2 regions of the Mycobacterium europaeum genome follow, and region 1 is predicted to be linked to the other one. Evidence: riboswitches for the same ligand, from Rfam matches in the RefSeq annotation. Region 1 holds a riboswitch; the other holds the start of a gene.

Region 1 (3,771 bases):
CCCGGTAGATCAGCGGGTTGCGGCAGCGCCAGCAGTGCGGGTAGGGGTGCTCGTAGGTCTCGTGGCGCAGCAGCACCGCGCCGTTGGCCGCCGCCGGGCCGCTGCCGTTCTTCAGGTCGCGGATGATGTGCGGGTTGGCGTCGAAGACGCGCTGCCCCTGGTAATCGGGCACCGTGGCGTCGAAGCGGCCCCTGGCATCGACCGGCGTGACCGGCACGATGCCCACCTTGTCGGTGGTGGCCATGTCGTCCTCGCCGTAGGCCGGCGCCATGTGCACGATGCCGGTGCCGTCCTCGGTGGTGACGAACTCCCCGGGCAGCACCTGAAAAGCCTTGGGGCTGTCCATGAAATACGGGAACGGCGGCAGGTAGCGGGTGCCGAGCAGGTCGGCGCCGCGGTAGGTGGCCAGCACTTCGGGTTCTTCGCCCAGTTCCCGGGCGTAGGCGGCCAGCCTCGGTTGGGCGAGCACGAACCGGTGCTCGCCGGCCCGCACCTCGACGTAGGTCACCTCGGGGTTGACCGCGACGGCCAGGTTCGACGGCAGGGTCCACGGCGTGGTCGTCCACACCAGCAGGTGCGCGCCGTCCAGCGGGCCGCCGGCGACCTTGAATCCGACGGTCAGCGCCGGGTCCTGGCGACTCTGGTAAACGTCGTCGTCCATCCGCAGTTCGTGGTTGGACAACGGGGTTTCGTCGCGCCAGCAGTACGGCAGGACGCGGTAGCCCTCGTAGGCCAGGCCCTTGTCCCAGAGTTGCTTGAACGCCCAGATCACCGACTCCATGTAGGACAGGTCGAGCGTCTTGTAGTCGTTGTCGAAGTCGACCCAGCGGGCCTGGCGGGTGACGTACGCCCGCCACTCGTCGGTGTAGCGCAGCACCGAGTCGCGGCACGCGTCGTTGAACGCGGCGATCCCCATGTCGTCGATCTGCGACTTGTCGCTGATGCCCAGCTGCCGCTCGACCTCGAGTTCGGCGGGCAACCCGTGCGTGTCCCAGCCGAAACGGCGCTCCACCTTGTAGCCGCGCATGGTGCGATACCGCGGGACGATGTCCTTCACATAGCCGGTGAGCAGGTGCCCGTAGTGCGGCAGCCCGTTGGCGAACGGCGGTCCGTCGTAGAAGACGTACTCCGGGGCGCCGTCGCGGCGGGCGATGCTGGCCCGGAAGGTGTCGTCGGCGGCCCAGTAGTCGAGGACCTCGAGTTCGAGGGCCGGGAAGTCCGGGGCGCCACCGGCCAGCTTCGGGTAGGCCTTGGCGTCAGCGTTCTCGGTCACGGTGCGCGTCGTCTCCTGCGTGCCTATGGTGAGGCCGGGGACGACGACGCGCTGACTGCGCGAGCGCCGCGGTACCACCCCGCTTGCCACGCTGCGCGTGGCCGCTCGTTGAAGGCTGTGACGGGCCCACCCGTTCGGTTCTACTGAGCTGGTTCCGCTGGAGAAGCCGGCTGTTCTTCCGAAGGCTCCCCGGTGATGCCGGATCGACGCCAGTGGCCCGATTCTACTCAGGCGAAGCGCCCCAAGTGGCTACCTGGCCTCAGGAAACACCTGCGGCCGGGTAGCCCCTTGGAGCCATGGTTGGTCGCTGCACATCGGATCAGGCCTGGACTTCGAGCACGCCGACGCGCCACAGTGCCGCGTACACGTGGCGCAGCGGGACGCTGAGCAGCCGGGTGGCGCCCTCCACCAGCGGGTCGCCGGCGAGCACGGGCTGCTTCTGGACCTTGCGGGCGGCCTTCTTGGGCGCGGGGGCCGCAACGGCGGCCTGCGTCGTGTCGGCGTCGCGCACCACCCTCAGCTTGCGGGCGGGCGCTGCGGTCACCACTTCGTCGTGCAGGGCTACGGTCATGATCGCCTCCTAGGCGGGGTTCGTGAAAACGGGACTAACTGGACTGACGCGTCCCATCCCGTCGCGGTTCCGATCCGGAGAACGCTTGGCCGGCAAGCCATTAGCGTTGCGACGACTCAACCGAGAACGTCGTGCCGGAGATCGGCTCGGGACGAGACGGAGTTCGGACTTCGACCCGGACTGTCGCTGGAACTCATGTGTCCCTCACCTCCTCGCGGTCACGACGCATGCGGTGATCCGCACGCGATTTTTGCGCGCAGCATGAGGAGCAGAAACCCGGCACTCGCCGGCGATCCGCACCCCTCTCGTCAGAGCTTCGGCACCACACGACGTGTCCGGTACTCCGGAAGCCACCTGGGCTCAACCCTTAAGCCGGGAGGAGCTGTCCTGACCCGGGGCGTCTTTCGACGTTCGGGGTCAGTGGCCTGTATTCGTGTAGACGCCTCACCTAACGAGGTGCTTACGCGACCGATAATGCACGACGGGTCCGACGGGGTCAAACTCCGCGCCGCCGCGTTTCCCGATCTTTACGGCTTTCCGGGGCGAGCACACAGGGTTCGGTCAGGTTGCGGCCATGAGCTGGGCGGATAGCCAACCCCGAGGCGGTGCCGCTTGTTCACCTCGTGTTTGCCGGGCCGCTGTGAAAAGCCGGTGAACGGCCGCCCTTGACCGCCGATCAGCTCTCGACGAGTCCGTCGAGCCGCCCGACGGTGTCGATGAACTCCTCGACCATGTCGAGCACCACCGTTCGCGTAGGGCGAACGCGGTCGAGCGAGCCCACCACCTGGCCGACGAAGTAGGTGGCCAGCTCGCGCGCCTTGGCCCCGGGGTGCGCGGCCGCGGAGTTGATGCGCACCTGCGGCTCGGTGACCAGCGCGGTCTGCAGGGGCATGCCGAGCGGGTCGGGCTTGTCCGGCCGGTCCCATTCGTCGGTCCAGGCCGTACGCAGCATCCGCGCCGGCTTGCCCGTCATCGAGCGCGAGCGCACCGTGTCCGAGGAGGTGGCGGCCAGGAACTTGTCCTTAACCACCGGCGGCGTCTCGGCTTCTTCGGTGGTCAGCCACACCGACCCGCACCACACGCCTTCGGCGCCCAGGGCCAGGGCGGCCGCGATCTGGCGGCCGCGGGCGATGCCGCCCGCGGCGAGAACGGGCACCGGCGCCACGGCGTCGACGACCTCGGGGACCAGGACCATGGTGGCGACCTCGCCGGTGTGGCCGCCGGCCTCGGTGCCCTGGGCCACGATCAGGTCGACGCCGGCGGCGGCGTGCCGTTGCGCGTGGCGTGTGGTGCCGGCCAAGGCGGCCACCAGCACGCCGCGGTCGTGGGCGTGTTCGACGAGGTCCGCCGGCGGCGGGCCGAGCGCGCTGGCGATCAGCCGGATGTCGTGCTCGAACGCCACCTCCAGCAGCGGCTGGTAGCCCTTGGGCGAGATGTTGAGGCCGCCGGCGGAGGCGCGCGCCTCCTGGGCCGGCGCGGTGATCCCATAGCGGGCGAGGATGTCGTCGACGAACGCGCGGTGCTCCTCGGGCAGCAGCGCCCGCGCCTGCTTGGCGTCGATGCCGCCCTCGTCCGAACCGACGTACTTGGGCGGCAGCAGCAGGTCCACCCCGAACGGTTTGCCTCCCGTCTGCTCCTCGATCCAGGTCAGCTCGTTCTGCAGCCGCTGGGGACTGTGCGCCACCGCGCCGAGGATGCCGAACCCGCCCGCATTGGTCACCGCGGCCACCACGTCGCGGCAGTGGCTGAACGCGCAGATGGGAAACTCGACGCCGAGCATTTCGGCGACTCTGGTACGCATTGCCCGACGCTAAAGAGCCATCGATCGATATGTCAATCGACGACGGCCGGCGCGGGCGACCGGCCGTCCGGCGGCCAGCTGGACACGCCCTCTTCGAGCGGGACCCGCAGGCTGTGCAGCAGCGAC
Region 2 (3,771 bases), 2.1 Mb from region 1:
CACCGTGATCGGCTGCAGCCTGGTCCGCGGCACGCCGTACCGGTACATCGGTCAAACCCTGGAGCAGCGACCGGCGTGCGACGGCTGGCCGATCCGCTGGTCGACCCAGGTCAGCCAGGACCAGCCGGACGTCGCGCTGCTTATCATCGGCCGCTGGGAAACCGTCGACCGCGTGAACGAGGGCCAGTGGACCCACATCGGTGACCCGACCTTCGATGCCTACCTCAACGGCGAGCTGGAGCGTGCGCTGAACATCGTGAGCGCCAACGGCGTTCGAGTGGTGGTCGCGACGGTGCCATACAGCAGGGGCGGTGAGAAGCCGGACGGCCGCCTGTATCCCGAAGACCAGCCCGACCGGGTCAACCTGTGGAACACCATGCTGCGCAAGACGGTCGCCCACCACCCGGGCGTGCAAATCCTCGACCTCAACAAAAAGCTCTGTCCGGACGGCGTGTACACCGCCAAGGTCGACGGCATCAAGGTCCGCAGTGACGGCGTCCACCTCACGCCCGAAGGGGTGAAATGGTTGACGCCGTGGCTCGAGGAATCGCTGCGCTAGGTCCTAATCGCCGGTGCGGCAGCTGATCTCCATGCTGTCGCTGTCCCGGACTTCGAAGTTGAAGCTGACGTAGCCGTTGCCGGGATTGCGCACCCGATCCAGATACGGTTGCGTGTCGACGGCGCTGGTGTTGTCGGCTACCACCAACGCCCCCGTCGAAAGCCGGGGTTCGAGCAGCTCGATCACCGGCAGATACAGGTCCTTCCAGCCGTCCAGCAAGACGAAGTCGACGGGCCCGTCCAGCCCGGCCAGCGTGGTCAGCGCATCTCCTTCGAGGACGGTGATCACGTCGTCCAGACCGGTCAGCGCGAAAGTCTGCCGCGCGGCGGCGATCTTCGTCTCGTTGAGCTCGGTCGTCACCACCCGGCCGGAGCCGTTGTCGCGCACCGCCGATGCAAGATGCACGGCGGAGATGCCGAACGACATTCCGAACTCGACGACCGTCGCCGGCCGGGCCGCCCGCACCAGCGCGTAGAGCAGCCGGCCGGCCTCCGGTGTGACCGGGATGTAGAACTCGCTCATCGCGTCGGCGCGTTCCCGCGCGGTCATCGGCCGGTCGAAATCGCCGTGCCGCTGGCGCAACAGCGACATCTGGTTCTTCGCCTCGGTGTACATCCGGTCGAGCACGGTCGAGACCTTCGGATCTTGCAGAGTGTTGGCCATGGTGTCGAGGGTAGGCGCCGGCGCCTAGCGACCGGCCTGGGCAGGCGCAGGCCCCGTCCACCTGCCGCAACGGTTACGCGAATGAGTTTGACGGGCCCTGGGCCGCGGTGTACAAAGGGTTTCGCAAGCACCTCGGTAGGTGAGGCGTCTGCATGGACACAGGCCACTGACCCCGAACGTCGAGAGACGCCCCGGGTCAGGACAGCTCTTCCCGGACCCAAGGGTTGAGCCCAAGTGGCTTCCGGAACGGGGAGCGATCGCAAGCGCGGCGAAGCCGGGCGAAGCGGGTCGCGACCCTCGGTCGGGAGCGATCGCAAGCGCGGCGAAGCCGGGCGAAGCGGGTCGCGACCGTCGGTCAAGTTCCGGATACGCCGTGCAGTGCCGAAGCTCCGACGAGAGGGGTGCGGTCGGCGGCACGTCGTCGGCATTCGTTTCCCTCCTGTTCAGGTGACCAGTGATGACACCCGCGTGTGTCGCGGCCGTGAGGGGGTGAGGACGAGATGAGTCCGGGCGATAGTCCCTATCCGAAATCCGTCTTGTTCCGATCCGGTTCCGGCTTTCCTTCTGCCGCCTGAGCTTTCACGGACACCCCGGTCCCTAGCGGCGCGTTCGCTCCTGTCCGGGTGCCACGGGCTCAGCCGATCGGACCTCCCGCAAGGAGAAGATCATGGCTTTTGTTGTCACCCACCGTCTCACCGCTTCGACCGGGGGTCGGGGACGTTCGTGGCTGCGGTCGGCGCGGTTGTGGGCCAACAAGGTGCACGCGCGGACCGTCCTGTCCCCCCAGGAGCGGGCCAACCTGTACGTGGCGCGCATGCCGATCGCGGTGGTCACCGCGTCGCTCGGTGGTCACCCGTCGGCCGGCCCCCACCGGTGACCCCCGTCTCATCCGAGGCCGTCGGCGTCGTCACCGCCGCCGCGCCGACGCATGCCGGCGTCGCCCACCCCGGCGACATCGTCGGGGCATTCGGCCGCATCCGGCGTGACGGCGCCGGGGCATCCGGCGGCCGCTGGCGCCGCCTGCGCACGCTGCTGGTCGTCAGCGGTCCCGGGCTGATCGTGATGGTGGGGGACAACGACGCCGGCGGCGTCGCGACCTACGCTCAGGCCGGACAGAACTACGGGATGGCGCTGTTGTGGACGCTGGCGCTGCTGATTCCGGTGCTGTACGTGAACCAGGAGATGGTGCTCAGGCTCGGCGCGGTGACCCGAGTCGGGCACGCGCGGCTCATCTTCGAGCGCTTCGGCAGGTTCTGGGGCGCGTTCAGCGTCGGTGACCTGCTGATCCTGAATGCGTTGACGATCGTCACCGAATTCATCGGTGTCGCATTGGCGCTCGGGTTCCTGGGCTGTCCCAAGGCGATCGCGATCCCGGCCGCTGCCGTGCTGCTGTTCGCGGTGGTGGCCGGCGGGTCGTTTCGCCGCTGGGAGGGGCTGATGTTCCTGCTGATCGCGGTGAACGTGCTGGTCATCCCGATGGTGCTGCTGGTGCATCCGACGGCGAAAGGGATTGCCGGCGGCCTGATTCCGCGCTTCGCGGGCGGGGTCAACTCCACCGTGCTGCTGCTGGTCATCGCGATCGTGGGCACCACGGTGGCGCCCTGGCAACTCTTCTTCCAGCAGTCCAACGTGGTGGACAAGCGCATCACCACCCGCTGGATGGCTTACGCCCGAGCGGATCTGGTGATCGGGATCGTCGTGGTCATGGTCGGCGCGACGGCGCTGATGGCGGTCACGGCCTTCGGTCTGGCCGGCGCGGGCCACTTCACCGACGCGGGCGCGGTGGCGGCGGAGTTGTCCCGGCACCTCGGCGGCACGGTCGGGACGCTGTTCGCGATCATCCTGCTCGACGCCTCGCTGATCGGGGCGAACGCCATCGGGCTGGCCACCACCTACGCCATCGGGGACGCGATGGGCAGGAGGCACTCCCTGCACTGGAAGATCAGCGAGGCTCCGCTGTTCTACGGCGGCTACGCCCTGCTGCTCGCGGTGTCGGCCGCGGTCGCGTTCAGCCCCGACCACATCCTCGGCCTGGTGACCCAGGGTGTGCAGGCGCTGGCCGGTGTCCTGCTGCCTTCGGCAACCGTCTTCCTCGTGCTGCTGTGCAACGATCGGGCGTTGCTGGGCCCGTGGGCAAACAGCGTGCGGCAGAACATCGTTGCGTGGACCATCGTCTGGGCGCTGGTGCTGCTGTCGCTGGCGTTGACGGCGACGACGTTCTTCCCGGGCCTGCCGACGTCCACCATCGAGGCGGGCCTGGCCGTCGGCGCGGCCATCGGCGTCGTCGGTGGTGCCGCCGTCATCATCGCCGGACGCCGGTACTCCGCGCTGCGCGACGCCGAAGCCGTCGTGCGGACGCTCGGGGGCGGCCTGGACCCCGACCAGGTCGATGAGCTCGACGACACCCCGACACTCACCCGCGCCGAACGCCGCGCGATCCGCCGCCAGGACCGGATGGAGTGGCAGACCCCGAGCCTTGACGGCCTGGCCCGCCCGGCCATGTCGCCGATTCGCCGGGCGGGGCTCTTCACCCTGCGGGCTTACCTGGT

Evidence for each region. Region 1 has a riboswitch for magnesium ahead of U8D42_RS11185 (Rv1535 family protein). Riboswitches for the same ligand answer to the same signal wherever they lie in the genome.
Region 2: another riboswitch for magnesium. It lies ahead of U8D42_RS21085 (hypothetical protein); the one in region 1 lies ahead of U8D42_RS11185 (Rv1535 family protein).

What each region holds. Positions count from the first base shown of each region.
Region 1 covers NZ_CP157315.1:2,506,896-2,510,666, forward strand. The annotation lists gene ileS (isoleucine--tRNA ligase) at 1-1,273, opposite strand, end outside; gene U8D42_RS11185 (Rv1535 family protein) at 1,593-1,844, opposite strand; M-box (ykoK) riboswitch at 2,138-2,307, opposite strand; gene U8D42_RS11190 (NAD(P)H-dependent flavin oxidoreductase) at 2,521-3,645, opposite strand; gene U8D42_RS11195 (carboxymuconolactone decarboxylase family protein) at 3,678-3,771, opposite strand, start outside.
Region 2 covers NZ_CP157315.1:4,571,366-4,575,136, reverse strand. The annotation lists gene U8D42_RS21095 (acyltransferase family protein) at 1-559, shown strand, start outside; gene U8D42_RS21090 (O-methyltransferase) at 563-1,222, opposite strand; M-box (ykoK) riboswitch at 1,347-1,516, shown strand; gene U8D42_RS21085 (hypothetical protein) at 1,890-2,099, shown strand; gene U8D42_RS21080 (NRAMP family divalent metal transporter) at 2,096-3,771, shown strand, end outside.